One region of the Atlantibacter sp. MEI4A-1023 genome, then DNA from elsewhere that is predicted to be linked to it. Evidence: predicted binding sites of a transcription regulator. Region 1 holds the regulator's gene; each other region holds the start of a gene.
What was found. The regulator CRP, encoded in region 1, controls carbon source genes, mostly activating them, when cyclic AMP is high. The targets are predictions, from matches to a motif close to ATGTGANNNNNNTCACAT.
Positions count from the first base shown of each region.

Region 2: a site for CRP is predicted at 5,225-5,242, ahead of garD (galactarate dehydratase). Genes of this name have one in related genera too.
Region 3: a site for CRP is predicted at 4,269-4,286, ahead of udp (uridine phosphorylase). Genes of this name have one in related genera too.
Region 4: a site for CRP is predicted at 3,317-3,334, ahead of ACVV26_RS19045 (PTS sugar transporter subunit IIC). Genes of this name have one in related genera too.

Region 1 is NZ_CM149568.1:388,026-395,465, reverse strand. Features, by position in the region: gene ACVV26_RS01840 (ABC transporter ATP-binding protein) at 1-1,337, shown strand, start outside; gene ACVV26_RS01835 (hydrolase) at 1,401-2,417, shown strand; gene ACVV26_RS01830 (YheU family protein) at 2,414-2,632, shown strand; gene ACVV26_RS01825 (phosphoribulokinase) at 2,742-3,608, shown strand; gene ACVV26_RS01820 (OsmC family protein) at 3,635-4,039, opposite strand; gene crp (cAMP-activated global transcriptional regulator CRP) at 4,343-4,975, shown strand; gene ACVV26_RS01810 (YccS/YhfK family putative transporter) at 5,023-7,119, shown strand; gene argD (bifunctional acetylornithine/succinyldiaminopimelate transaminase) at 7,109-7,440, opposite strand, start outside.
Region 2 is NZ_CM149568.1:4,067,652-4,075,091, reverse strand. Features, by position in the region: gene ACVV26_RS19310 (DeoR/GlpR family DNA-binding transcription regulator) at 1-455, opposite strand, end outside; gene ACVV26_RS19305 (galactitol-specific PTS transporter subunit IIC) at 793-2,166, opposite strand; gene gatB (PTS galactitol transporter subunit IIB) at 2,171-2,455, opposite strand; gene gatA (PTS galactitol transporter subunit IIA) at 2,470-2,940, opposite strand; gene garD (galactarate dehydratase) at 3,543-5,114, opposite strand; gene ACVV26_RS19285 (MFS transporter) at 5,512-6,840, shown strand; gene garL (2-dehydro-3-deoxyglucarate aldolase) at 6,867-7,440, shown strand, end outside.
Region 3 is NZ_CM149568.1:4,426,824-4,434,263, reverse strand. Features, by position in the region: gene ACVV26_RS21015 (carboxylate/amino acid/amine transporter) at 1-63, shown strand, start outside; gene metR (HTH-type transcriptional regulator MetR) at 1-904, opposite strand, end outside; gene metE (5-methyltetrahydropteroyltriglutamate--homocysteine S-methyltransferase) at 1,022-3,283, shown strand; gene ACVV26_RS21000 (dienelactone hydrolase family protein) at 3,338-4,159, opposite strand; gene udp (uridine phosphorylase) at 4,410-5,171, shown strand; gene rmuC (DNA recombination protein RmuC) at 5,349-6,785, shown strand; gene ubiE (bifunctional demethylmenaquinone methyltransferase/2-methoxy-6-polyprenyl-1,4-benzoquinol methylase UbiE) at 6,864-7,440, shown strand, end outside.
Region 4 is NZ_CM149568.1:4,017,717-4,025,156, reverse strand. Features, by position in the region: gene ACVV26_RS19065 (threonine/serine exporter family protein) at 1-564, opposite strand, end outside; gene ACVV26_RS19060 (helix-turn-helix domain-containing protein) at 1,390-2,094, shown strand; gene bglJ (DNA-binding transcriptional activator BglJ) at 2,070-2,717, shown strand; gene ACVV26_RS19050 (YbaK/EbsC family protein) at 2,763-3,221, opposite strand; gene ACVV26_RS19045 (PTS sugar transporter subunit IIC) at 3,536-4,879, shown strand; gene fhuF (siderophore-iron reductase FhuF) at 4,910-5,698, opposite strand; gene ACVV26_RS19035 (GGDEF domain-containing protein) at 5,779-6,846, opposite strand; gene ACVV26_RS19030 (DUF1435 domain-containing protein) at 7,102-7,338, shown strand; tRNA gene ACVV26_RS19025 (tRNA-Leu) at 7,371-7,440, opposite strand, start outside.

The DNA of each region.
Region 1 (7,440 bases):
AATGGCTGAAAAGCTATCAGGGGACGCTGATTTTGATTTCCCACGACCGTGACTTTCTCGATCCGGTGGTGAATAAAATCATTCATATCGAGCAGCAGACGATGTTCGAATACACCGGCAACTACAGCTCGTTCGAGCGCCAGCGCGCCACGCGCCTTGCGCAGCAGCAGTCGATGTATGAAAGCCAGCAGCAACGCGTGGCGCACCTGCAAAGCTTTATCGACCGTTTTAAAGCCAAAGCCTCCAAAGCGAAGCAGGCCCAGAGCCGCATCAAAATGCTTGAGCGCATGGAGCTGATTTTGCCGGCGCACGTCGACAACCCGTTCCACTTTAGTTTTCGCGCCCCGGAAAGCCTGCCCAACCCGCTGCTGAAAATGGAAAAAGTGAGCGCTGGCTATGGCGATAAAACGATTCTCGACTCAATTAAACTCAACCTGGTGCCGGGCTCGCGCATCGGTTTGCTGGGCCGTAATGGCGCGGGTAAATCAACGCTGATCAAACTGCTGGCGGGCGAACTGGCTCCGATGCAGGGCGAAATCGGTCTGGCGAAAGGCATTAAGCTGGGTTACTTCGCCCAGCACCAACTGGAGTTTTTGCGTGCCGATGAGTCGCCGCTCCAGCATTTGGCGCGTCTTGCGCCGCGTGAACTGGAACAACAGTTGCGCGATTATCTCGGCGGATTCGGTTTCCAGGGCGATAAGGTTAGCGAGAATACCGAACGCTTCTCCGGCGGCGAAAAAGCGCGCCTGGTGCTGGCGCTGATCGTCTGGCAGCGCCCTAACCTGCTGCTGCTTGATGAACCGACCAACCACCTCGATCTGGATATGCGCCAGGCATTGACCGATGCGCTGATTGAATTTGAAGGCGCGCTGGTGGTGGTCTCGCATGACCGCCATTTACTGCGTTCCACCACCGATGATCTGTACCTGGTGCATGACGGCAAAGTGGAAGCCTTCGACGGCGATCTGGAAGATTACCAGAAGTGGTTAAGCGACCTGCAAAAGCAGGAAAGCCAGCCGGCAGAAGCCGCAAAAGACAACGCCAACAGCGCCCAGTCGCGTAAAGATCAGAAGCGCCGTGAGGCAGAGCTGCGCACCCTGACGCAGCCGCTGCGCAAAGAGATTATGCGTCTCGAAAAGCTGATGGAAAAACTCCAGCAGCAGCTTGCCGATGTGGAAGAACAGCTTGGCGACAGCACACTGTACGATCAAAGCCGTAAGGCCGACTTAACGGACTGCCTGCAACGCCAGGCCAAAACCAAAGGCGACCTGGAAAACTGCGAAATGGAATGGCTGGACGCTCAGGAGCAGTTGGAGCAACTGCTTCAGGAGCCATAATCACCGATGCCCTTCTTCGGCCAGCATCACGGGAAGGGCGAATACTCACGATGAACCTGTGCTATGGCTGAAATTACTCCTGCGGATTTAACCGAGAACGAAGAGACGTCGCGCCATTTTCGGCCTATGCCGGGCGCGCGCAATCCCCATCTGCAAACCATGCTGCCGCGCATCCTGCGGCGGCGGCTCCAGTTCACCCCGGTATGGCAGCGGCTGAATACGCCCGATGGCGATTTTGTCGATCTGGCCTGGAGCGAAGATCCAGAACAGGCGCGCCATAAGCCCCGGCTGGTGATTTTCCACGGTCTGGAAGGCAGCCTGAACAGCCCTTACGCCCACGGTCTGATCCAGGCGGCGAAAGCCCGCGGCTGGCTGGGGGTGGTAATGCATTTTCGGGGATGCAGCGGTGAACCGAATCGCATGCACCGCATTTACCATTCCGGCGAAACCGAAGACGGCCGCTGGTTTCTGGAGTGGGTCGCGCAACAGTTTGGCGAGCAGCCCACCGCGGCGGTAGGTTTTTCTCTCGGCGGCAATATGCTGGGCTGCATGTTGGCGAAGTATCCGCAACTGCCGGTCAACGCGGCGGTGATTGTCTCCGCGCCGTTTGTGCTGGAACACTGCTGCTACCATATGGAACAAGGCTTCTCCCGGGTTTATCAGCACTACCTGTTGAATTTGCTTAAGGCCAATGCCTCGCGCAAGCTGCTGGCTTATCCCGGTACGCTGCCGGTGGATATGGCCCAGCTGAAAGGGATCCGCCGCCTGCGCGAATTCGACGATTTGATCACCTCAAAAGCCCACGGTTTTGACGACGCCATCGATTATTACCGGCGCTGTAGCGCAATGCCGCTACTGGCGTCAATTACCCAGCCTACACTTATCATTCATGCGCAGGACGACCCGTTTATGGATAGCCACGTTATCCCGGATATCGCCCAGCTACCGGCCAATATCGAATACCAGTTGACCGAATATGGCGGGCACGTGGGATTCGTAGGCGGTACCGCCCTGCGTCCGAAAATGTGGCTTGAAGCGCGCATTCCCGACTGGCTCACACTTTATCTGGATAAACCATGATTATTCCCTGGCAATCCCTCGACCCGGAAACGCTTGAAAACCTCATTGAAGCTTTTGTCTTGCGGGAAGGCACCGATTATGGTGAACATGAACGCTCGCTCAGCGATAAAGTCTCTCAGGTAAAGCACCAGCTGGAACGCGGCGACGCGGTTCTGGTGTGGTCGGAACTGCATGAAACGGTCAACATCATGCCGCGCGATCAGTTTCGGGGGTAAGACCGCTCGCTGAACAATAAAAACCACTGGCGGCTGATCAGACCGCCAGAACTCATTCGCCTTGCACGGGTCTTATTTGCACGTCGCTACCCTAAGGAGTTGTTCCGCTATGTCTGCCCAACATCCGATCATCGCCGTTACCGGCTCCAGCGGGGCCGGGACCACCACCACCAGCCTCGCTTTTCGTAAGATTTTCGCCCAGCTCAACCTGCATGCCGCCGAAGTGGAAGGGGACAGCTTTCATCGCTATACCCGCCCTGAAATGGATATGGCGATCCGCAAAGCGCGCGACGTGGGCAGGCACATCAGCTATTTCGGGCCGGAGGCCAACGACTTTGGCCTGCTGGAACAGACTTTTAATCAGTACGGGCAAACCGGTACCGGGCAATCGCGTAAATATCTGCATACCTATGACGAAGCCGTACCCTGGAACCAGGTACCGGGTACTTTTACCCCCTGGCAACCGTTGCCCGAACCCACGGACGTGCTGTTTTACGAAGGGTTGCATGGCGGCGTGGTGACGCCCCATCATGATGTCGCGCGCCATGTGGATTTGCTGGTGGGCGTGGTGCCGATCGTCAACCTGGAATGGATCCAGAAGCTCATCCGTGACACCGGCGAACGCGGGCACTCCCGGGAAGCGGTGATGGATTCGGTCGTGCGTTCGATGGAAGACTACATCAACTTCATCACGCCGCAGTTCTCGCGTACCCATATTAACTTCCAGCGTGTCCCCACCGTTGACACATCAAACCCGTTTGCCGCGAAGGCAATTCCCTCGCTGGATGAGAGCCTGGTGGTGATTCACTTCAGGAACCTGGAAGGGATAGATTTCCCCTGGCTGCTGGCCATGTTGCAGGGCTCATTCATTTCCCACATCAATACATTAGTGGTGCCAGGCGGGAAAATGGGGTTGGCGATGGAGCTGATCATGCTGCCGCTGGTAAAAAGAATCATGGAAGGGCGAAAAATTTAAGGCGGCAACGCCGCCTTATTAAGCACTTATCCTTCAATCACTTCGTAGGAATGGGTGACGTTCACCGCTTTTTCCAGCATCAAGGCAACTGAACAATATTTCTCTGCCGACAGATCCACCGCACGGGAAACCGCCGCGTCTTTTAACGCTTTACCGGTCACGATGAAATGCAGGTTGATGTGGGTAAAGTAGCGCGGCGCTTCTTCACGGCGCTCGGAGGTCAATTTCACCTCGCAGTCGGTGATGTCATGACGTCCTTTCTGAAGGATCGACACCACATCAATGGCGCTGCAACCGCCCGCCGCCATTAATACCATTTCCATCGGGCTGGGCGCTTTGTCACCGGAGTTGCCGTCCATTAAAACCTGGTGTCCGGAAGCGGACTCACCGAGAAAAGTTAACCCTTCTACCCACTTCACTCTTGCCTGCATTTTGGTTACTCCAGTGTTTCAAAATTACTGACAGATTACGCGGCTGTAACAAAACGCGCAACGGATGAGAGCCAGGTCAAGCTGAAACGAGACAATAGGAGACACTCACGTAAAGCTATGCTAAAACAGTCGGATGCTACAGCGATACATTGATGTAATGCATGTGTGCATACGACCACACCTATTACAGGCCACAGGACGTTAAAGGCCCCTTCTCCGGCCAGGAGAAGAGACGATTGCAAAAACCCAGAGGGTTATTATTGTTGCTCTCTGGAGTCAGCTTAAAACAGAGGATAACCGCGCATGGTGCTTGGCAAACCGCAAACAGACCCGACTCTCGAATGGTTCTTGTCTCATTGCCATATTCATAAGTACCCATCGAAGAGCACGCTGATTCACCAGGGTGAAAAGGCGGAAACGTTGTATTACATCGTTAAAGGCTCCGTGGCAGTGCTGATTAAAGATGAAGAGGGCAAGGAAATGATCCTCTCTTATCTGAATCAGGGCGATTTCATCGGCGAACTGGGATTGTTCGAAGAAGGTCAGGAACGCAGTGCCTGGGTTCGCGCCAAAACGGCGTGTGAAGTGGCAGAAATCTCTTATAAAAAATTCCGTCAGCTAATTCAGGTTAACCCTGACATCCTGATGCGTCTTTCTTCGCAGATGGCGCGCCGTCTGCAAGTGACGTCAGAGAAAGTGGGCAACCTCGCCTTCCTTGATGTGACTGGCCGCATTGCACAAACGCTGCTGAATCTGGCTAAACAGCCGGATGCCATGACCCACCCGGATGGTATGCAGATCAAAATTACCCGTCAGGAGATCGGCCAGATCGTCGGCTGCTCCCGCGAAACCGTTGGCCGCATTTTGAAAATGCTTGAAGATCAAAACCTGATCTCCGCCCACGGTAAGACCATTGTGGTTTACGGTACCCGCTAAACCCTGCGAAACGGCGTGGCTACACGCCGTTTCATCCGATCTCACCCATGTGGCGACGCCTGATCTACCACCCCGAAATCAACTACGCACTTCGTCAAACCTTGGTGTTGTGTTTGCCTGTGGCGGTGGGTCTGGTTCTGGGCCATCTGCAACAAGGCCTCCTTTTTTCCCTCGTTCCCGCCTGCTGCAACATCGCTGGCCTGGACACCCCGCACAAGCGCTTCTTTAAACGCCTGGTTATCGGCGGGTCGCTGTTTGCCCTTAGCAGCCTCGCGGTGCAGTTATTACTGCTTAATTCCGTGCCGCTGCCGTTGGCGCTCTCCGGGCTGGCACTGATCCTGGGCGTCACGGCGGAAATCAGTCCGCTTCATGCTCGCCTGCTCCCGGCGTCGCTTATTGCAGCGATATTCACACTCAGCCTGGCGGGCTCTATGCCGATGTGGGAACCGCTGCTGCTGTATGCCCTGGGCACGCTATGGTACGGGTTATTTAACTGGTTCTGGTTCTGGGTGTGGCGCGAACAGCCGCTGCGCGAAACCCTGAGCCTGCTGTACCGTCAGTTGGCGGAATATTGTGAAGCCAAATACAGCCTGCTGACCCAGCATACCGATCCGCAAAGCGCGCTGCCGCCGCTGCTGGCGCGCCAGCAAAAAACCGTCGACCTGATTACCCAGTGTTATCAGCAGCTACACATGCTGTCGACCGGTAAGCATCACGGCTATAAACGCCTGCTGCGCACTTTTCAGATCGCGCTGGATTTGCAGGAGCATATTTCCGTCAGCCTGCATCAGCCCGAAGAGGTGCAGAAGCTGGTGCGCGAAAGCCACGCCGAGGCGGTGATCCGCTGGAATGCCCAGACGGTGGCGGCCCGCCTGCGGGAACGCGCCGACGATATCCTGTATCACCGTTATCCGAAGCGCTTTGAAATGGATAAGCAGATTGGCGCGCTGGAAAAAATTGCCCGCCAGCACCCCGATAACCCGGTGGGACAGTTCTGCGAATACCATTTCAGCCGTATCGCCAGAGTGCTGAAATCCCAGCGTCCACTGTATTCGCGCGATCTGATGGAAGATAAGCAGCGCCGCCTGCCCGTGCTGCGCGCATTGAAAAGCTATCTGTCGTTGAAGTCCACCGCCCTGCGCAGCTCCGCCCGTATTGCGGTGATGCTGAGTATTGCCAGCCTGGTGGGTAGCGCCCTGCACCTACCGAAACCCTACTGGATTTTAATGACCGTGATGTTCGTGACCCAGAACGGCTATGGTGCCACGCGGGTGCGCATTCTCCACCGAGCGGGCGGCACCATGGCCGGGCTTATCATCGCCGGGATCACCCTGCACTATCACGTTGCCGATGGTTACACCCTGCTGGCGATGCTGGTCATCACCATCGTGAGCTATCTCATCATCCGCAAAAATTACGGCTGGGCGACGATCGGCTTTACCGTCACGGCGGTGTATAGCCTGCAACTGCTCTCCCTGAGCGGGGAGCAGTATATTCTGCCGAGGCTGATTGATACCTTGATTGGCTGCCTGATCGCCTTTGGCGGCATGGTGTGGTTGTGGCCCCAGTGGCAAAGCGGCCTGCTGCGTAAAAACGCCCACGATGCGCTGGAGGCGGACCAGAAAGCGATACGCTTGATCCTCAGCGACGACCCGCAGCCGACGCCGCTGGCCTGGCAGCGAATGCTGGTCAACCAGGCGCATAACGCGTTATACAACTCGCTGAACCAGGCAATGCAGGAACCGGGATTCAATAGCCACTATCTGGAAGAGATGAAGCTGTGGGTGACCCACAGCCAGTTTATCGTCGAGCACATTAATGCCATGACCACCATGGCGCGAGAACACACCATGCTGACGCCGGACCTGGCGCAGCGCTATTTGCAGTCCTGCGAAATTGCGCTCCAGCGCTGCCAGCAGCGGCTGGAATATGACGAGCCGGGGGAAACCAAAGACGCGGTGATCCTGGATATGCCGGAAGCCCTGTCCCAGGGACCGTTAAGCGTGCTGGAACAGCATCTCCAGCGGATACTCGGCCACCTCGATACCATGCACACCATTTCGTCTGTAGCATGGCGTCAGCGGCCGCATCATGGGATCTGGCTAAACCGGCGGCTAAATAATCCGAAAGCGGTTAACGACTGACTTTCGCAACGGCCTGCGCGAAGCGCGTCATGCCTTCATCGATATCGGCACTATCAACCACCAGCGATGGCGCGAAGCGCATCACATCCGGGCCAGCGTTCAGCACCATCACGCCCGCTTCTGCCGCCGCGTGCAAAAACTCACGCGCACGGCCTTTGTACTGCGGTTTAAGCTCGGCGCCAATCAGTAGCCCCATGCCGCGAATGTCGCTGAACACGTCGTACTGCGCGTCGATCTGCTCAAAATGCTTCACGAACTGGGCACGTTTTTGGTTCACGCCAGCCAGTACATCCGGGGTGTTGATGATATCGAACGCCGCGC
Region 2 (7,440 bases), 1.1 Mb from region 1:
TGGCGTACCGTACCGCCGCACACCACCAGGGTGATGTCTTTATTATCAGAAAGAATATACGCAGCGGGCAGGTTATTGGTGATCACCGTGATATTGGCGCGCTTAACCAGCGCCTCCGCGATCAACAGTGTGGTACTGCCACTGTCAAGGATCACGGTCATGCCTTCTTCGATCATCGCGGCGGCCGTTTGTGCGATGCGTTTTTTAGGATCTTTAGCCAGTTGATAGCGTGCTTCGAGCAGCACTTCATGATTATCGATCTCTGCTGTGTTATTACCGGGTTTCGCCGCGCCGCCGTGAAAACGCGTTACCAGACCCTTTTCCTCAAGCAGGCGCAGGTCGGCGCGAATCGTCACTTCTGAGATACCAAAGGTGTTCGACAAGTCGAGCACCAGTACGCTGCCATGAGCATTCACCAGTTCGACTATCTTGTTGCGTCGTTCAAAGGAGTTCATCTTTTCTGTCCTTAAAAATAATTATCCTTAGTGTAATCGAAAGCGTTTTGAAAGGTTAGCGCTGCATTTCGAAAGGCGATGATAGCCAGCGTTAAATGAGGACCGGGGGTTAATTCTGCGGCGACAGACATTTGCCATGTAGGGGGCGATTTATCAGCGCCATTACGGTGTGGACGAAATCTGCCAGCCTGTCCCTGGTACCATATGTAGATAAAATCTGATTTTTTATTCCACCCGCAGCGGGACGGTATTTTGCTAATCGCTTTGGTTATACGTGGCTCGACGTCAGTATGGATCACCAGAACGGCAGAATAAGGGGGCAACGCCCCCCGTTGAATTAAGAAGGTGACTGCGAGGATGTCAACGCAGCCTGTTTTTCTGCGGCGATGAAGCCCCTCGCTCTGCGCCAGGTCAGGAATACGCCGGTGGCATAAATCGCGGCGATGACACAGAACCCAACGACATTTTGCCAGGTGAAGAGTTGGATCAGTAGCCAGGTCACCGGCGAACCGCCCTGATCCATAGACGCCACCATACCGCCTGCTTTAAGCGCGCCGGCATTAGCGGCGAGTTGGGTGTGCAGCCCAATGGTTTGTGTGGCGATCCAGAGCGTGATGCTCATGATGATGACGCCGGAAATCAGGGTGCGGAACAGGTTTCCCTGGTGCACCGCCACTGCCATCGCCACAAAGAAGCCAATGGTAGCGAGGTCGCCAAAAGGCAGCACCTGGTTTCCGGGAACCGCAATGGCAATCAAAATGGTCAGCGGAATGAATATCAGGCTGGCGGATACCACGGAAGTCTGGCCGAGCAGCAATGCCGGGTCGAGGCCAATCAAAAATTCCTGGCCGCCAAATTTGGCCTGCAGGCGTTTACGCGCATGCTTTGCGATGGGCGTTAAGCCATCCATGATCGGTTTAATCACGCGCGGCATCAGCAGCATCACGGCGGCGGTTTTGACCGCCAGTTGCAGCACGCCTTTGGCGTCATATCCGGCCAGCAAACCAATCAGAATCCCCATCACAAAGCCCACGGTAACCGGCTCGCCGAAAGGGCCAAACCGCTTCTGGACATCGTCGGCACTAAAGTGGATTCGGTTCAGGCCGGGTACTTTTTCAATCAGCGTATCCACCAGCACCGCGATGGGCCCCAGATAGGCGGATGTGCCGTGAGGGATCGCCAGGCCCTCCAGGCCAAAGTAGTCGCGCACGTCTTTAGCAAACCAGTCACCGAGCTTGTAAACAAAGGCGGCATGGACCACAACGCCGAGAATGCCAATCCAGTATGAGCCGGTCGCCAGATGCAACAGCGCGCCGGTAAAGGTCATGTGCCAAATATTCCAGATATCGACATTCACCACCCGGGTCATACGGGTCACCAGCATCACAATATTGACCGCAATGGCGATGGGAATCGCGACCAGCGCAATTTGTGAGGCCCAGGTCATCGGTGAAGATCCTGGCCAGCCAACATCCACCACGCTCAGGTTAATGTCGAAGTTTTCCGCCATTGCTTTCGCCGCAGGGCCGATAGAGTCGAGCATTAAGCCAATCACCAGCCCGATGCCGACAAAACCGATGCCGATATGCAGACCGGATTTAAAACTGTCGCCCAGTTTCATCCCCAGTAACAGGGAAAAAATAATGATGACCACCGGCAGCATCACGGTGGGGCCAAGATCGAGGATATAACGCATGATGTCGTTAAACATGATTTTACTCCGTCAGGATAGCCAGGATTTTTTGCTGCAAGGCTTCAATCCCCACGCCGGAGACGAACGGCATGCCATGCACCACGGGGATATCGCCAAAGGTCCGATCGACCCGCGCGGTGGTGCAAATAAGGTCAGCGCCTTCCATATAGGTCTCGATTTCCGTCACGCGACACTGCACCAGATCGAGTTCGATGCCCTGCGCCGCACACAGCTCTTTGATTTCCTCGGCAGCCAGGGTAGATGTCGCCACTGCGCCGCCGCAGGCGACGATCACTTTTCGTTTCATAACATTTTCCTTTTTTATAATGACGAAGCCGCGTCGGGCTGCGGTTCAATCAGGGTTTCCCAAAATGCTTTACCCAGTTCTGCCTGCGGGGTATTCAGGAGCGCCGCTATTCGCTGCGGGTTTTGCAACCCGTTGAATAGCTGGCGCAGCAGCCTGAGTTGAGCGTCTGGGTTTTCAACGATCAGCGCGATAATCAACGGGACGGCAATTTCACCGTCATCATCCGCGCGTTGAAAACAGACAGGGTTATCCGGGCGGATAAGATAGATAGCGGGCGAGATAGCGTGCAGGGCTTCGCAGTGCGGGATAGCAACCGCGTGTTGCTCCAGGGCGATACCTGTCGGAAACAATGCTTCGCGCTGTTTCAGGGCCTGCGGATAGCTTGCTTTCACGACGCCTTTTGCCAGCATTTCCGCGCCGATATGCTCAAGCGCCTCATCGCTGTTGGCGAAGTGGATACCGGTGCGAACGAACAGTTGGGTCATGACTTTCTCCTCTGGCAGCAGGAATTCGCTGTTGTATTTGATTTATTCAGGGCAAAGAAATCCCATCAGCAATATGTGTAAAATTGCTGTTATTCAGTGAGTTAAGATTATTTACGCATCGCGAGTTTCGGTTTGTTCTGGCCAGACTTAAACCGTGGCCGATATCTCTCCCTTACAGCGGCAAGTCTCATTTCCCTTGTGTACGACGGGTTTCATAACCGTTTTGGCCGGTTGTATGGAATGACGTGCAGCGTTTTCTTCGGGGCATGCCGCAAAGTGATTTTTCAATTCGGAAGCAAGTGCGCGTTTTAGCGCTGGGGTGCCATGCAACGCCAGCGGCGTCATATAAGTGCTTCGGTTTATGTGAAATGATTGCCATATCCTTTCCTTAGTCTTTCGTTTCATTTCTTATGAAAGGAATTTAATCATTTTCGTTTTTTGTAATTGTGATCTACGTTCACAATGGAAAGTTATCGGATACATTCGGAATATGTACCAGGAATGTGCAGGAAAAGGCTGAGAAGCTCGGTGGGGAGGCAAGGCAGGAATAAAAAATGCCAGCACGGCGGCTGGCATAATGGCAAGGAAACTGAAAGGCGATATCAGGTCACGGGTGCCGGGTTGAACACCGCCAGCTGATTATGCAAACCCCACTGATCGGAGAAGGTTTTCTTGCGACCACTCGCCACATCAAGGATGAAGTGGAACAGCTTCCAGCCCACCTGTTCAATGGTCTCTTCCCCGGTAGCGATAGTACCTGCGTTGATGTCCATTAAGTCATACCAGCGGTTAGCCAGTTCGGTGCGGGTCGCCATTTTAATCACCGGCACCGCCATCAGGCCGTACGGCGTACCGCGACCCGTGGTGAACACCTGCACGGTGATCCCGGAGGCCACCTGCTGGGTGCCGCACACAAAGTCGCTGGCTGGGGTCGCCGCGTAGATTAAACCGCGTTTGGTCGGGCGCTGGCCCGGCGACAGCACTTCCACAATGGCGCTCTGGCCGGATTTCGCGATAGAGCCGAGCGCTTTTTCCACCACGTTGGCCAGGCCGCCTTTCTTGTTACCCGGAGACGGGTTGGCGCTGCGGTCAGTTTTGCCCATATCGAGATAATCATCGTACCAGGCCATCTCTTCCAGCAGGCGTTTACCGACTTGTTCGTCGACGGTACGCGGCGTCAACAGATGGATAGCATCGCGGACTTCAGTTACTTCCGAGAACATCACCGTGCCGCCGCAGCGTACCAGCAGATCGGAGGCATAGCCCACTGCCGGGTTAGCCGTTACGCCGGAAAACGCATCACTGCCGCCGCACTGCATACCGACCACCAGTTCAGAGGCAGGGCAGGTTTCGCGCTTACGCTGGTTGAGTTTTTCCAGATGGCGCTCGGCGACGCGCAGAATATCGTCCACCATCGAGCGGAAGCCTACGTGCTGTTCGTCCTGCAGGCGCACAATGCTGGCATCGTCGACCGCGATGGGCTGTACGTCTTCGGTGCCCTGAAGCAGGCGCTCCGGCTGAAGTTTTTCGCACCCCAGGCCGATCACCATGACTTCGCCGCCAAAGTTAGGATTCAGGGCGATGTTGTGGATAGTGCGAATCGGGATCACTGCCGCCGGGGCGTTAATCGCCACGCCGCAGCCGTACAGGTGGTTCAGGCCGACTACGCCGTCCACGTTCGGGTAGCGCGGCAGCAGATCGCGCTCGATGATTTTAATCACGTAATCAACGACGCCCGCCACGCAATGCACACTGGTAGTGATGCCAAGCAGGTTTTTGGTGCCGACGCTCCCGTCCGCGTTGCGATAGCCATCGAAGGTATAGCCTTCCAGCGCCGGTAACGGCTCTGGCACTTTGGTCGCCAGCGGCAGAGTATTCAGCGGCGGCGCTTTCGGTAGCTCTACCAGGGATTCTTCAATCCAGCTGCCGCGCGGGATATCTTTTACCGCATAACCGATGACTTCACCGTAACGGACAATTTCGCCATGCGCGGGAATATCGCTCAGTGCGACTTTATGGCCCTGAGGAATATGTTCAATCAACTCAAGACCATCCGGAAAACGGGTGCCCGCTTTTAAGCCGTAATCATTAACAATGATGGCGACGTTATCAGTGTCGTGCACTTTAATATAAAAAGCGCCGGGCGGTTGTTGTTTAATTTCAATATTAGCCATTGTCCAGTATTCTCCGCGTGCTCAAGGCATGGTTAATAAATTAAGGAATATTATTTTTATCGGTATCAGGCGGTAATGGCAGTAAGAATGTCAGGTGTTCAAAAATAAAAATGTGACACAGATCACCAGACGTCGTGAAGCCAGTACTGGCAAGGGCGGCAATGATTAATTCTGTGGATTAGCGCCCATGAAGTTGGGGTTTTGCAAAACAAAAATCCTGTTTAACTTTGTTTTGTTGTGCAAATGCATGATGCGGGATTGAAGGGTGCTGCTTATACTGATTCATAACCTAATGGTGTGAAATTAATATCCCTGAATAACAAAATAAATATAAATACTACGCCCGCGCCGGTTCAATTTAATTCCGAATAGAGTGCCTGAGCCAGAGGTAAATAATATGATGCTTGACGTCGCCAGTGAAACCAAAAAGGGTATGCATACCCGATATTATATATTGCTGATTATTTTTATTGTTACCGCGATTAACTACGCCGACCGTGCAACGTTGTCGATCGCCGGGACCGAGGTGGCGAAAGAGCTCCAGCTCAGCGCGATTTCCATGGGTTACATCTTCTCCGCTTTCGGGTGGGCCTACTTGCTGATGCAAATTCCGGGCGGCTGGCTGCTTGACCGCTACGGTTCGAAGAAAGTTTACACCTACAGCCTGTTCTTCTGGTCACTGTTTACCTTCCTGCAAGGTTTTGTGGATATGGTGCCGCTGGCCTGGGCGGGCGTGTCGATGTTCCTGATGCGCTTTATGCTCGGCTTCTCTGAAGCGCCGTCATTTCCGGCCAACGCCCGTATCGTGGCGGCCTGGTTCCCGACCAAAGAGCGCGGCACCGCCTCGGCTATCTTCAACTCAGCGCAATATTTTTCCCTGGCGATCTTCTCGCCGCTGCTGGGCTGGCTGACGTTCGCATGGGGCTGGGAGCATGTCTTTACCGTCATGGGTGCGATGGGTTTTGTGCTGACGATCATGTGGGTCAAATTTATCCATAACCCAACCGACCACCCGAAAATGTCTGCGGCTGAGCTGGCGTTCATCAAGAAGGGCGGCGCGGTGGTTGATATGGATCACAAAAAAACCACCACTGACAGCGGCCCGAAACTGCATTACATCAAGCAGATGCTCACTAACCGCATGATGTTAGGCGTGTTCTTCGGCCAATATTTTATCAACACCATTACCTGGTTCTTCCTCACCTGGTTCCCGATTTACCTGGTGCAGGAAAAGGGCATGTCGATTCTGAAAGTGGGTATGGTGGCGTCTATCCCGGCGCTGTGCGGGTTCGCCGGTGGTGTACTGGGCGGTGTGTTCTCCGACTCCCTGATTAAACGCGGCCATTCACTGACGCTGGCCCGTAAGCTGCCGATTGTGCTGGGCATGCTACTGGCATCAACCATTATTCTTTGTAACTACACCGATAATACCGTGCTGGTCATTGCCCTGATGGCACTGGCGTTCTTCGGTAAAGGTTTTGGCGCACTGGGCTGGCCGGTTATCTCCGATACCGCGCCGAAAGAAATTGTCGGCCTGTGCGGCGGGGTATTCAATGTGTTTGGTAACGTCGCCTCTATCGTCACCCCGCTGGTGATTGGCTATCTGGTGAGTGAGTTGCACTCCTTTAACGCTGCGCTGCTGTTCGTGGGCTGTTCCGCCCTGATGGCGATGGTTTGCTACCTGTTCGTGGTGGGCGACATCAAGCGTATGGAACTGCAGAAATAAGCATCGATGACATGAAGGTAAACAGAATGAGCGCTATTTTCCCTAACAAATTCAAGGCTGCGCTGGCGGCCAAACAGACTCAAATCGGCTGCTGGTCCGCACTGGCAAATCCGATCAGCGCTGAGGTGCTGGGTCTGGCAGGTTTTGACTGGATCGTGCTGGACGGCGAACACGCGCCGAACGATATCACCACTTTTATCCCGCAACTGATGGCGTTAAAAGGCAGCCACAGCGCGCCGGTCGTCCGTGCGCCGACCAATGAGCCGATCATTATCAAGCGCCTGTTGGATATCGGTTTCTACAACTTCCTGATCCCGTTCGTGGAAACGGCGGAAGAAGCGGCGCAAGCGGTGGCGTCTACCCGCTATCCGCCGGAAGGTATTCGCGGCGTGTCGGTTTCTCATCGCGCCAATATGTTTGGCACCGTGCCGGATTACCTGACCGAATCGAACAAAAACATCACCATCCTGGTGCAGATCGAAAGCCAGCAGGGGGTGGATAACGTTGATGCTATCGCCGCGACCAACGGCGTAGACGGTATTTTTGTCGGCCCAAGCGATTTGGCCGCAGCGCTGGGCCATCTGGGCAATGCCAATCACC
Region 3 (7,440 bases), 690 kb from region 1:
GTCGCGCCGCGCTCTTCACAAACGGCAGATGATCGCATGCGTGGTTCCGCGCAGAGCGAATAAACGCATCGATAACCGGCTGACGCTGCTCGCCATCGCGCACAGCGGCGTACAGCCGGCTCCACAATCCTTCACCCAGGGTTTTGGTCACGACCAGGCCCTGGCGTTCAAAACTCTCCACTACCCAGTGCGGCAGCGCGGCGATACCCATCCGCGCCGACACCATCTGAATCAACAGCAGCGTGTTATCAACGCTTTTCAGCGACGGGCTGACGCCAGCAGGCTCCAGAAAATGACGCCACACGTCCAGGCGCTGGCGCTGCACCGGGTAAATCAGCAGCGTTTCCCCGGAGAAGTCTTCTGGCGTGATGCGCGGTTTGCTGGCCAGCGGATGATCGGTCGCCAGCACCAGACGCACTTCAAAATCAAACATCGGCGAATAGTGCAGACCGCTGCGCGGCAAAATGTCGGACGTTAATACCACGTCCAGCTCGCTCTGCTGAAGCGCAGGCTGTGGGTCGAACGTGACGCCCGATTTGAAATCCATCTCTACCAGCGGCCACTGCTTGCGGAAATTCTCCAGCGCCGGGGTCAGCCACTGAATACAGCTGTGGCACTCAATCGCAATCCGCAACTGGGACTGCTGCGGTTCATTGCACTCCTGTAGCGCCCGGCTGATTTGCGGTAGCACCTGAGTTGCCAGTTGCAGCAGAATCTCGCCCTGCGGGGTAAAGCGCAGCGGCTGGCTTTTACGAACGAATAGCTTAAACCCGAGGCGCTGCTCCAGATCGCTGAACTGATGAGAGAGAGCAGACTGCGTCTGATGCAGCGTGGCGGCCGCAGCGGCGAGTGAACCGCAGTTCTGCAGGGCCAGCAGGGTCTTAAGGTGTTTAATTTCGATCATGAAAGTCCTTCACTTTGCCATGAGGAATTTGCGCTTGAGGAATATACAGTAACTGCTGATTATGGATGTGTAAACATCTGGACGGCTAAATACCTAGAATTCCCTAAGAGGCAGACAATGACAATCTACAATCACACCCTCGGTTTCCCTCGCGTTGGCCTGCGTCGCGAATTGAAAAAAGCGCAAGAAAGTTACTGGGCGGGCAACAGCACCCGTGAAGAATTACTGGCGGTGGGGCGCGAGCTGCGTGCCCGCCACTGGGATCAGCAAAAAGCGGCAGGCGTGGACCTGCTGCCGGTGGGCGATTTCGCCTGGTACGATCATGTTCTGACGACCAGCCTGCTGCTGGGCAACGTGCCAGCGCGCCACCGGAATAAAGACGGCTCCGTGGATATCGATACCCTGTTCCGCATTGGCCGTGGCCGCGCGCCAACCGGTGAACCAGCAGCGGCAGCGGAAATGACCAAATGGTTTAATACTAACTATCACTATATGGTGCCGGAATTTGTTAAAGGCCAGCAGTTCAAACTGACCTGGACCCAGTTACTGGATGAAGTGGACGAAGCGCTGGCGCTGGGCCACCACATTAAACCGGTACTGCTGGGGCCGATCACCTATCTGTGGTTGGGCAAAGTGAAAGGCCAACAGTTTGACCGCCTGTCGCTGCTCAATGACATCCTGCCGGTTTACCAGCAGGTGCTGGCGGAACTGGCAAAACGCGGCATCGAGTGGGTACAGATTGACGAACCGGCGCTGGTGCTGGAACTCCCGCAAGCGTGGCTGGACGCCTACAAACCGGCTTATGACGCGTTGCAGGGCAATAGCAAACTGCTGCTGACCACCTATTTTGAAGGCGTCACGCCGAATCTGGATACCATCGCCGCACTGCCGGTGCAGGGCCTGCACGTTGATTTGGTGCAAGGCAAAGACGACGTGGCAGAACTGCATCAGCGTTTGCCGTCCGAGTGGCTGCTGTCTGCGGGTGTGATTAACGGTCGTAACGTCTGGCGTGCCGATCTGACGGAAAAATATGGGCAGATTAAAGACATCGTCGGTAAACGCGCCGTATGGGTGGCATCCTCCTGCTCCCTGCTGCACAGCCCAATCGATCTGAGCGTGGAAACCCGTCTGGATACGGAAGTAAAAAGCTGGTTCGCCTTCGCCCTGCAAAAATGTGAAGAACTGGCGCTACTGCGCGACGCCCTGAAAACCGGCGATACGGCTAAAATTGCCCAATGGAGCGCCCCGATTCAGGCGCGTCGCCACTCTGCCCGTGTACACAACCCGGCGGTGTGCGAGCGTCTGGCGGCAATTACCGCGCAGGATAGCCAGCGTGCCAGCGCCTACCCGGTACGTGCCGAAGCACAGCGCGCGCGGTTTAATCTTCCGGCATGGCCGACCACTACTATCGGTTCATTCCCGCAAACCACCGAGATCCGCGGCCTGCGCCTGGACTTCAAAAAAGGGAATCTGGACGCCAGCAACTATCGCACCGGCATTGCCGAACACATCAAGCAGGCGATTGTTGAGCAGGAGCGCCTCGGCCTTGACGTGCTGGTTCACGGAGAAGCGGAACGTAACGACATGGTGGAATACTTCGGCGAGCACCTGGACGGCTTCGTATTTACCCAAAACGGTTGGGTGCAGAGCTACGGTTCACGCTGCGTGAAGCCGCCAGTGGTGATTGGTGATATCAGCCGTCCTGAGCCGATTACCGTGGAGTGGGCGAAGTACGCGCAGTCCCTGACCGACAAGCCGGTTAAAGGCATGTTGACTGGCCCGGTGACGATCCTTTGCTGGTCGTTCCCGCGTGAAGACGTCAGCCGCGAAACCATCGCTAAGCAGATTGCGCTGGCGCTGCGCGATGAAGTGGCCGACCTGGAAGCCGCCGGGATTGGCATTATCCAGATTGACGAACCGGCACTGCGCGAAGGGCTGCCGCTGCGTCGCGCCGACTGGCAGGCCTATCTGGCGTGGGGCGTGGAAGCGTTCCGCCTGAACGCCGCCGTGGTACGCGATGATACCCAGATCCACACCCATATGTGTTACTGCGAGTTCAATGACATCATGGATTCCATTGCCGCGCTGGATGCAGATGTGATCACTATCGAAACCTCACGGTCGGATATGGAGCTGCTGGAATCCTTTGAAGAGTTCGAATACCCGAATGAAATCGGCCCGGGCGTGTACGACATCCACTCGCCGAACGTGCCGGATGTGGAATGGATTGAGGCGCTGCTGCAAAAAGCGGCGCAGCGTATTCCGGCGCAGCGTTTGTGGGTTAACCCGGATTGCGGCTTGAAAACGCGCGGCTGGCCGGAAACCCGCCAGGCGCTGGCGAACATGGTCAAAGCGGCGCAGAACCTGCGTAGCGCGTAATAAAAAACCCGCTCCTGAACAGGAGCGGGTTTAACTTTTGATGCAAACTGGCCGTTACTTTTTAGTGCCGTAACGGCTAAACCACTCCAGCATTCTCTGCCAGCCGTCTGCGGCAGATTCCGCATGATAGCTCGGGCGATAATCAGCGTTAAACGCGTGGCCGGCTTCGGGATAAACCACGATTTCTGCGTTAGCATTCGCAGCGCGCAGCGCCTGGCGCATCGTCTCCACGCTTTCCAGTGAAATGCCCGTGTCCTGAGCCCCGTACAGACCCAGCACCGGCGCGTTAAGATCCACGGCGATATCCACCGGATGTTTTGGCGAGTTGAGCGTTTTATCACCCAGCAATTTGCCATACCACGCCACAGCGGCTTTTAGCTGCGGGTTATGCGCGGCGTATAGCCACGTGATGCGTCCGCCCCAGCAGAAACCGGTCATCATCAGACGATGCGGGTCACCGCCCTGACGGGAAGCCCAGTTCGCCACATGATCGAGATCCGCCAGCACCTGAGCGTCGGGCACTTTGCTGACCAGGCCGCTGAACAGCGACGGGATATCGTCATATTCCGCCGGATCTCCCTGGCGGAAATAGAGTTCCGGCGCGACGGCCAGGTAGCCTCCATGGGCCAGGCGGCGGCAGATATCGCGAATATGTTCGTGGACGCCGAAAATCTCCTGCACCACGATAACCACCGGTAAAGGTTGGTCGGCATTTTCCGGGCGGGCATACCAGGCCGGCATGTTTTCGCCCTGGCTTGGAATTGAAGTTTCGCCACAATGGATGGCATCTTCGGCGGTATGTACTACCGTTGAAGCGACAGGTGAAGCGGCGGAAGCAAATCCTGAAGGGTTGTCTGTTGTGTTTTGTTTTGTCATGGCCAGGCTCCGTAACCATTTTTTTAGCGCAAACCTAACTATAGCCTGCGAGTCGAAAATTCGTACACGTAAAACCCGTTCCTGTGATCGTCACCGGGAAGGGTTTTTTATGTGATCATTGTCACTATTTTATGGAAATGTTATGCAAGCGAATTCCATGCAAGTGAATTGAGTCACGAAATTACCTTGGCAGCTTCTGTAAAGTACCCTTTTGCAGCTTCTGACAAACCGACCCAAAGAGGAGTCATTTATGTCTACGTCTGATGTTTTTCACCTCGGCCTTACAAAAAACGACCTGCAGGGCGCAACGCTTGCCATCGTACCTGGCGACCCGGAACGAGTGGAAAAGATCGCCGCGCTGATGGATAAGCCGGTTAAGCTGGCATCACACCGCGAATTCACCTCCTGGCGCGCAGAGCTGGACGGCAAACCGGTTATCGTCTGCTCTACCGGTATCGGTGGCCCGTCTACCTCCATCGCTGTTGAAGAACTGGCACAGCTGGGCATCCGTACTTTCCTGCGCGTGGGAACCACTGGCGCAATCCAGCCGCATATCAACGTTGGCGATGTGCTGGTAACGACGGCGTCCGTCCGCCTTGATGGCGCAAGCCTGCATTTCGCGCCGATGGAATACCCGGCGGTAGCGGATTTCGCCTGCACCACCGCGCTGGTAGAAGCGGCGAAAGCCGTGGGCGCTACCACACACATCGGCGTCACCGCCTCTTCCGACACCTTCTACCCAGGCCAGGAGCGTTACGACACTTTCTCTGGCCGCGTTGTTAGCCGCTACAAAGGCTCGATGGAAGAGTGGCAACAGATGGGCGTAATGAACTATGAGATGGAATCGGCAACGCTGCTGACCATGTGCTCCAGCCAGGGGCTGCGTGCAGGGATGGTTGCCGGGGTTATCGTTAACCGCACCCAGCAGGAAATTCCGAACGCGCAAACTATGAAACAGACCGAAAGCCACGCAGTGAAAATCGTGGTTGAGGCCGCGCGCCGCCTGATCTAACGTACTTCGCCAGCCCTGCATTTCTGTTGGGCTGGCGCCTGTCCCGCCGGTTTTCCCTTCACTGGCGCGCCTTGTTTTTAATCTTTTGCGCGAGGCCTCGCAGTAAATGCCTTTAAAACTGGACATTTATCCAGCACAATCCCATTTTGCTCAGGTGGGGTTAATGCGGGAGGCATTATGGATTTCTCTCTGTTACTGATGGCGGCGGTTGCGCTGGCGGGCGTGTTGCTCGGCTGGCTGGGCGCAAGCCTGCGGGCATCGCAGCGTCAGGCTGATCTGCTGGCGGAGCAGCGCGATGTGTTCAGCGAGTTAAGCGCGACGAAACAGGCGTACGAGCACTGGCGCGAAGAGTGCGAATTGCTTAACGGCGAACTGCGCACCCTGAGGGATATCAAAAGCTCGCTCGAAGCCGATCTGCGCGAAGTCACCACGCTGCTTGAAACCACGCGTCAGCATAACGACGACAAACTGCGCCAGATGATGAGCAGCGAGCAGCGCCTCAGTGAGCAGTTCGAAAACCTCGCAAACCGCATTTTTGACCGCAGCCATCGCCAGGTGGAGGAGCAAAACCGCCAGAGCCTGAACGGGCTGCTCACCCCCCTGCGCGAACAACTTGATGGTTTTCGCCGCCAGGTGCAGGACAGCTTCGGCCAGGAAGCGCGTGAACGCCACACGCTGACCCATGAAATCCGCAATTTACAGCAGCTCAACGCGCAAATGGCCCAGGAGGCGATTAACCTGACCCGGGCGCTGAAAGGCGACAATAAAACCCAGGGCAACTGGGGTGAAGTGGTGCTGACGCGGGTACTGGAAGCATCCGGTTTACGCGAAGGGTATGAGTATCAAACCCAGGTCAATATTCAGTTAGACGATCGCAGCCGTATGCAGCCGGACGTGATTGTGCGTCTCCCCCAGGACAAAGACGTGGTGGTAGATGCCAAGATGACGCTGGTGGCCTACGAGCGTTACTTCAACGCTGAAGATGAATACCAACGTGAACTGGCGCTGAATGAGCACATCGCAGCCATTCGCAGCCATATTCGCTTACTCAGTCGTAAAGATTACCAACAGCTTCCCGGCTTGCGGTCGCTGGATTATGTCTTAATGTTTATTCCCGTCGAGCCCGCATTTTTACTGGCTATCGACCGGCAACCGGAACTGATCAGCGAAGCACTGAAAAGTAACATCATGCTGGTCAGCCCCACCACTTTGCTGGTGGCGTTACGCACCATTGCCAACCTGTGGCGGTACGAGCATCAAAACCAGAACGCCCAGCAAATTGCCGAACGCGCCGCAAAGCTGTACGACAAAATGCGGCTGTTTGTTGATGATATGTCCGCCGTCGGGCAGGGGCTGGATAAAGCGCAGGAAAACTACCGGCAGGCCATGAAAAAGCTCAGCTCCGGACGTGGAAACCTGCTGGCGCAGGCTGACGCGTTTCGCACGCTTGGCGTGGAAGTAAAGCGCGAGATTAATCCGGAAATGGTGGAACAAGCGCGTCTGGATGACGAAGAGTTTCGTTTGCGCAGCATTGACGATGAGCCGAAAAACTATTCGCAAAACAACGCGCCAGGGCCGATTCCGCCTGTTCAGCGCACCGGTAACGATTGTTAAAACAGGCTTGAAACATAGGGCAATCGCGCCCAATCTGTTACACTTCACGAACATTTTTTATCAATAGCAGGCTCCGAAATGGTTGATGATTCACAGGACACAACGCACTTTGGCTTTCAGACCGTAGCGAAAGCGCAGAAGGCGGATATGGTGGCGCAGGTTTTCCATTCTGTTGCAGCGAAATATGACGTTATGAATGACCTGATGTCGTTCGGGATCCATCGCTTATGGAAGCGCTTTACTATTGATTGCAGCGGTGTGCGCCGTGGACAGAAGGTGTTGGATCTGGCGGGAGGGACTGGCGATCTGACGGCGAAGTTTTCCCGTCTGGTGGGCGAAACCGGTACGGTGGTGCTGGCGGATATCAACGACTCGATGCTGAAAATGGGCCGTGAAAAACTGCGTAATATCGGCGTGGTGGGCAACGTTGAATACGTTCAGGCCAACGCGGAAGCGCTGCCGTTCCCGGATAATACCTTTGATTGCATCACCATCTCGTTTGGCCTGCGCAACGTCACCGACAAAGACAAAGCGCTGCGCTCCATGTATCGCGTGTTGAAGCCCGGTGGCCGCCTGCTGGTGCTGGAGTTTTCCAAACCGGTTATCGACCCGTTAAGCAAAGCCTATGACGCTTACTCATTTCACGTGCTGCCGC
Region 4 (7,440 bases), 1.1 Mb from region 1:
AAGCGTAAGCAGCAAGCCGGATACTGTGGTGGCGACAAACGCCGTCAGACAAAAGTTGATCTGCGGATGCAGGTGGCGCTGGGTAAAGACCTGGCGCACATACATGGCCACGGCGCTGGCGATAAAGGTCACCAGCGCGCCATCCCAACCGCCGTTGTTTAGTTTGCAGAAGCAGGCGCAGGACAGCCCCACCATCGTAACTACCAGCCAGCGCGGATAGCGCAATGGCTTAATCTGATTAAAGCGTTTTTTCACCGTTGGGAGATCGATGAGTTTATGCTCCGCCAGAATCACGATGTGTTGAACCTCAGTGACCACATGCATATTAATGCCGCGATCGACGTTTTTGCGCGTTGAGGTCAGGCATTGATCGTCCTTAATGGTCGTCAGCACGATAGCGTTTGCAGAAATGGAGCTTTCCACGCTGTCCATACCTAACGCCAACCCTAACCGGGTCGACAGTTCTTCAATCAGCGCACTTTCGGCACCGTGCTGTAATAAAAACAGACCGCACTGAATACATAAGCGGGTGACTTCCCGCTGCGTAACAACTTCTTGTTCCATGGTTCAGGCAAAACACTCGACAACAAAAAGAGAAGAGAACGGTTTTAACATATCGGTCAGCATAACATTTAGTCATCAGGATCAATTTTTCAGCAGAAAGTTATTCGCTTGCTGGATCTGGATAAGGCATAAATTCTGCGAAGTTTTGCAACCAAAACACCTTTTGGTGGTTTGTTTCGAAGGGGCAGGTTTTTTGGGCCAACCATGCTAAATAAAGAGAGGAAAACTGCTTTTAAAAAATATTGTAATCGGTGGGTTATCTATTTTTTAAATTATTTCTATCATTTGGACTTCGACAGCTTTGGCTCTCCTGTTTTTGATGGTTTTTTTAGCTGGCTGCCCGTAAGCCGACCTCAATAAAGGAATAGCTATCAAAAAATCGATAAAACGAGGCGTTACTCGCCTCGTTAAATCAAAAGTGGTTATTTATTAACTGTCTTTTGTATGATTATGGATAACCTGTTCAGCTTTCTGTATTGGGGACACTATTTTTAAATAATGTATTTAATTAATCTAAAACCATTTGATGGCTATTAAGAGGGAGCGTAATAGCGATTAATGTTTATTAATGGACAGTATTGGTTTCAGTTTGTAACTCTTTTCTTTCGTTATGAATTTATTCTTAATTCACTTTTTATTGCTACATATTGACTCTTTGAAAGCGCATTTTTAGAATGTTCTTAAGTTAATCGTGCCTCAGGCAGAATGCATTCGTGTTCTGCGGTTTTTCGATGCTTGAGAGTAAACTCAATCTATTAATTAAAATATTGTAAAAGCTTAAATCATACAGGATAAGAATATCTATAAAATATTCATGGAGGAAGTGTGTTGCCCATTTACAACAGGCAAGGAATTGTCGTTAGCGAAACGCCTTTAATGCATACGGGACTTCAGAAAGTCGTCGATAGTCATATCGAACGAATGGGGCTGGTGCATTTTACCGATGTGAAAAACATCGGTAACAGCGAATTAATGCGAGCCTCGGTAGTTATCGCTGAGCTGGGTGGTGACGAGCAAAAACTTGCCCGTGAATGCGATATTTACTATTCCTTGATCTCCCGTTTCCGGGAGATTCACTGGGTGTTTTTAGTTCCCAGAGCATGTTTTGCCAGGGCGGTCGAATGGTTGATGCGCCCAGAAACCACGTTGCTATCAACGTGCGAATCCACAGAAATCATAGCCAATGCCATTTTCCTGGGGAGCCAGAAAGTCGAACGGATCAGCCATTTACTCCTGGCCACCAAAGAGGATGGCAACAGTGATGATGAAAACACGCCGTTATTAACGGCTTCAGAGAAACAAGTCTTACGGTTGTTAGCGAAAGGTTGGGGTATCAACCAGATAGCTCAACTGCTTAAGAAAAGTAATAAAACCATTAGCGCTCAAAAACACAGTGCAATGCGTCGCCTGGCGCTGAAATCCAATGCTGAAATGTATGGGTGGATAAATAGCTTCCAGGGGTTAAAGGAGTTGAATTTATTATCTATGCACAGGGAAACACAACAATGGAACAATATGGCAGTGAACTAAACATTGCGGTAATAGAAACCTGCGCATTAATTGCCGCAGGAATGAAAGCGCTTTTTGCGAAGCAATCTCAATACCGCGTCACCTTTTTTAATAACCGGGATGAGTTTATGCAAATGCGTGCGCATATCCCGTTCCACGGCGTTATTTTTTCGCTGTCCGGATCACGGGAGCATCGCCGGGATTGTCTGCAATTATTTAGCGAAATCGCCTCCGTACAGCCGAGCCTGAAACGTATTGTTATGGTGAATGGTACTGATGAAGCGAAATTAATTACCCAGCTGTCGCAAACGATGATCAGCGGCGTGGTGAATAAGGATTCGCCGGTGGTGCGCTTCTATGACGAGCTTTCAGCATTGCTGAATGATTCAGGGCGCGCTACCGAGAACAGCGCTAACCACTGGTATATTAGTAATAGCCCGCGCTTGCTTAGCCCTACCGAGCGCGTCATCCTGCGCTATTTGACAGATGGTTATTCTGTTTCGCAGATCGCGTCCTGTCTTGAGAGGAACATCAAAACGATACGCGCGCATAAATTTAATGCCATGCTGAAGTTGGGTGTCAATAATGATGCCGGGCTGTTAGATGCGGCGGATATCCTGCGCTATCGCAATAACTTTTTGTAAGTTATTCAGGCCGGAACCGGGCCTGAATAATGCATCGCGCGAGACTTACTGACACACATCAACCCAGTGCGCGGCGGTGAGTTCCGCCAGCCGCTGGGGAGAAATACGTACGGCGCTATGGATGGCGCCCGCTGCGGGTAACACTTCCTGATACGTTTGCAGCGAAACGTCGCAATAGACCGTGAGAGGGTGCTCCAGCCCGAATGGGCATACCCCGCCAACAGGATGTCCCGTCCATGTGACAACTTCATCGCTATTCAGCATGCGCGCCTTAGCACCAAAAGTAGCCTTAAGTTTTTTATTATCCAGCCGCGCATCACCCTTTGCGACGACCAGGATAATCTCTTCTTTCACTTTCAGCGATAACGTTTTTGCAATTTGGCCGGGCTCAACGTTATGCGCGGCCGCTGCCAGGGCTACCGTCGCCGTGCTTTGATTTAATTCGATGATGTCGATATCCGGGGCGTGCTCAGCTAAAAATTTACGTACAGACTCAATACTCATTATGGGCTCCTGCATCATGTCGCCCATTAATCTGGCACAGCGGCTTTGCGCTTGTAAATTGACAATCTTTCACCTGCCGTTAACACCAGACCAATTAGCGATCTTCTTCACAATGACAAAAAGTGGACACTGTAACCGGTTGCAGGCCTGGTGGGGCGGATTAATACTGAGTTCGTTATCTCTTTCTGATTCATTCGATTAGTCGCTTCTAACCCTCTCTTTTACCGTGCTTTACGCAGGGTGTATGGGAAAGGATGCACAGTGGTCGTCGTAGTGCTGGCATCTGCATTTCATCGCCTGACAGGAGAACTGCGATGTCTGCCAATCATGCTGCATTCAATGTCATCTTCCGCTTTGTAGAAAACTATGTCAGTCCCGTCGCCGTGCGCATTTCCTCCCAGCGCCACGTTATGGCCATCCGTGATGGCTTTATTTCTGCCATGCCGTTTATGATCGTGGGTTCGTTCCTGTTGGTTTTCGCCTATCCGCCCTTTTCACCGGATACGACCTGGAGCTTCGCCCGTAGCTGGCTGGCGCTGGCGAAACAATTCGAAGGGCAGATCCTGTCGCCGTTTGATATGACTATGGGGATCATGTCGATCTACATCTGCGTGGCCATTGCTTATAACCTCGGCAAACACTACATGAAGAGTCACCAGCTTGATCCCTTTATGGGGGCGATGCTGTCGCTGATGGCGTTTTTGCTGGTAGCCGCGCCGAAAACTAAAGGCGCGTTGCCAGGAGATAGCCTTGGCGGCACCGGCATTTTCACCGCCATTCTGGTGGCAATTTACTGCGTTGAGATGATGCGTTTTTTGAAAACGCACAATATCGGCATTCGCCTGCCTGATCAGGTGCCGCCGATGATCAAGAACTCGTTTGACTTGCTGATCCCGGTGCTGGTGGTCGTGCTTACGCTTTACCCGCTCAGCCTGCTGATCCAGTCGCAGTTCGATATGCTGATCCCACAAGCGATCATGTCGATTTTTAAACCACTGGTGGCGGCAGCAGATTCGTTACCGGCGATTTTGTTGGCGGTACTTATCGGCCATCTGCTGTGGTTTGCCGGCATTCACGGTGCGGCCATCGTGTCCGGGATGCTGCAAATGTTCTGGCTAACCAACCTTGCTGCAAACCAGGCCGCGCTGGCGCAGGGCGCACCCTTGCCGCATATCTTTATGGAGGCGTTCTGGACCTTTTTTATCGTGGTCGGTGGTTCAGGCGCGACTATGGGGCTGGTGATTTGTTATCTGAGAAGCCGATCAGCGCATCTGCGGGCGATTGGGCGTTTGAGCGTGGTGCCCAGCCTGTTCAACATCAACGAACCGGTTATCTTCGGTACGCCGATTGTCATGAATCCGGTATTTTTTATCCCGTTCCTGCTGGCGCCGATGGTTAATGCAGTGCTTGCCTGGGCGGCTATGAAATTCGATCTGATTAGCCGGGTAATTTCGGTGGTGCCCTGGACTGCGCCAGCGCCGATTGGCGGTGCCTGGGCGCTAGGTTGGGATTACCGGGCCGCGCTGTTAGTGATTGTACTGGCGGTAGTGTCTGCCATTATTTACTACCCGTTTTTCAAAGTGTATGAAAAACAGCTGCTGGCGCAGGAAGCGGCGGAAAGCCAGGCGCATGAGGCCGATAGTCAGCAGGTAGCGTGAGGATGCCAGCCCGTGCGGGACGCGGGCTGATTATTTCAGCGTGCAGTCGCCGCATTGCTGAACGCCAGGCAGACGGTTACGCTGGCAGCAGGTGCGGCGCACCAGTAATCCTTCACGCGGTACAACGGTGCGATAGAGGGGGTTGTCACGTCCATCCAGACGCGTTTTTTCAAAGAAGCAGGCCTGGCGCAGCAATTGCCAGGCGGCTTCACCCAGGCGCGGCTTTAATTCGCCCAGGAACCAGTTGATCAGATAGCCAGTGTTGCTCCATATCAGGCGCCCGTTGATATCGCCGCTTTCTTCCAGCGCGTCGACCACCGGCATCAGCACATTGCCGACCAGGTACTCCATCCGCTCGCGTAAACTAAGACTCGCCAGTTCGGGATCCGGGTAGACATCAATCCAGAACGATTCCACACGGCCCGTTTCATGGAAACGCGCCCGAATGACATCCGGGGAAAGACGCAAGCCTTGCGGATGCGTCAGCACAATCGCCATCAGCGCAGGTGTGAGCAGGCCCACATACCATTGCGCCCACAGGGACTTCAGCGGTTTTACTTCCCGCGCCTGTTCAGTATGTTGGGCGTAAATATGATCGCCATAGGTCGCCATCAGGGCGTTCAACGTACCAGGCTGCGCCCAGTGCGACAGCGTCAGCGCGTTGATAGGCGTCGGTTCATCGAACTTTACGGTGTCGAGTAAATGCGGATGGTGCTCGCGCAGGGCGTGACGGAGCGCATCTGCGAGCATTGCCGTATCGTTAAACGGGGCAGGCGACGCGACGGCAGCGTTTTCCAACTGAAGCGAAAGGTAAGCCATATGCACTGAATAGCAAATCTAAATGATAATGATTGCCAATCCTAACGATGGGTTTTGCCGATGGCAAGCGGATTCATCGGCTACTGTTCAGTTTCCATCTCTTCGCTGGTGAGAATATGGTTGCGCCCCAGATGCTTGGCTTTATACAGGGCTTTATCCGCAAGCTTAAACGCGTCGTTAAAATCCCGTTCGTGCATTGGCGCGAGGCCAATACTGATGGTCACATTCGTGGCGACCTCGGCATTAAAACGGTGGGGAATACGCAGATCAAATACCCGCTGGCGTATCCGCTCTGCGGTTTTGCGTGCCATTTCCAGATCGGTATTGGTTAATAACACCAGAAACTCTTCACCGCCAAAACGCGCCACGATATCCCGCGAACGCACCGCATCGCGGATGGCCGCTGACACGCGGGCCAGCGCCTGGTCGCCCATCATATGGCCGTAATGGTCGTTGTAAGCCTTAAAGTGGTCGATATCCAGCACCACCACCACGTTACGTTCCGACCCTAATGCAAACAGGTTCTCCAGCCGGTTTTGAAAGCCGCGCCGGTTATACAAGCCAGTGAGTGGATCGACCATGCTTAAATCGGTGAGCGTTTTTTTCTCTTCCATCAGCTTAAACATCAGGCCCTGAGCAAATGCGTCGTTGCGCTTCTGAATAAGATGCTGGATCACAATACCCACCATCGGTAGCGCCACGGCGTACAGCATGCGGATAGTGTGTTGCCCCTGATCCAGCCATACCACGGTCAGGATCACCGGCAGGCAATGGCAAATAAATGCTTTAAGGTTATTAATAAATGCCAGTGCGCCGACAAACAGCACGCTCATTAACGCAATGATCAGGTAGGAGGATTCGTGTTGCGGAATATGAGGTTGCTTAAGATAAATATGCCAGGCCCAGAGCGAGCCAAATAAAAGAGAGATCAGATTCAGGCTAATGGTGCGCGCCTGGCTAACCCAACGCCATATCAATAACCCGATACTGAGCGCCAGTAGGGTGACCAGCGGCACGGTAATCATCTTTACGCGGAACAATGGGCTCAGCATGCTAAATAATGCCGACAACGCATTAAGAAACAGAAACAGGCGTAATGAGAGTTGGTACTTCTCTTGAAGTAGCGATCGCCAGGTTTGAGACGTCATATCTAAGTCGTTGTTTACACGCGCTATGTCAGGTTGAGGGGAGATAAAGGCTAACAGGCGGAAAGTGGGTCATGATCGAGCCAGAATTAATGATCTTTATCAATTTGCTCAATCTATCACCTTCATCAATTCGTGTCATTAATTGCCCGTAAAACTCAACGTTCGCTTAACAACAGAAGACTTGCAAATGAGAATTTATATCATATGATATAATTTATCATTGCCATTTGAGTTATCAGTGTAAGAGGCGTAGCCATGTTGCAAAAAGCGCTGGAAAGTGGATGGGGGATTGTACTGCCGGGCGTGGTGGTGACCGTGCTGGCGTTTAGCGGATTAACCTTCGAACAGTGGCGGGGCGTAGTGGTACTGGCGCTGCTGGCGACGTCGGGCATGCTTTATCATAAGCGGCTGCGTCACTTCGTGTTGTTGCCGTCATGCATAGCGTTAACCAGCGGGCTGATGCTGATTGCGTTAAATTTACAGTGGTTTTAAAACAGGGAAGTCAAACAAGAGGGGGTAAAGCGTGGTGCGAAGAGAGGGACTTGAACCCTCACGCCCGTTAAGGCACTAACACCTGAAGCTAGCGCGTCTACC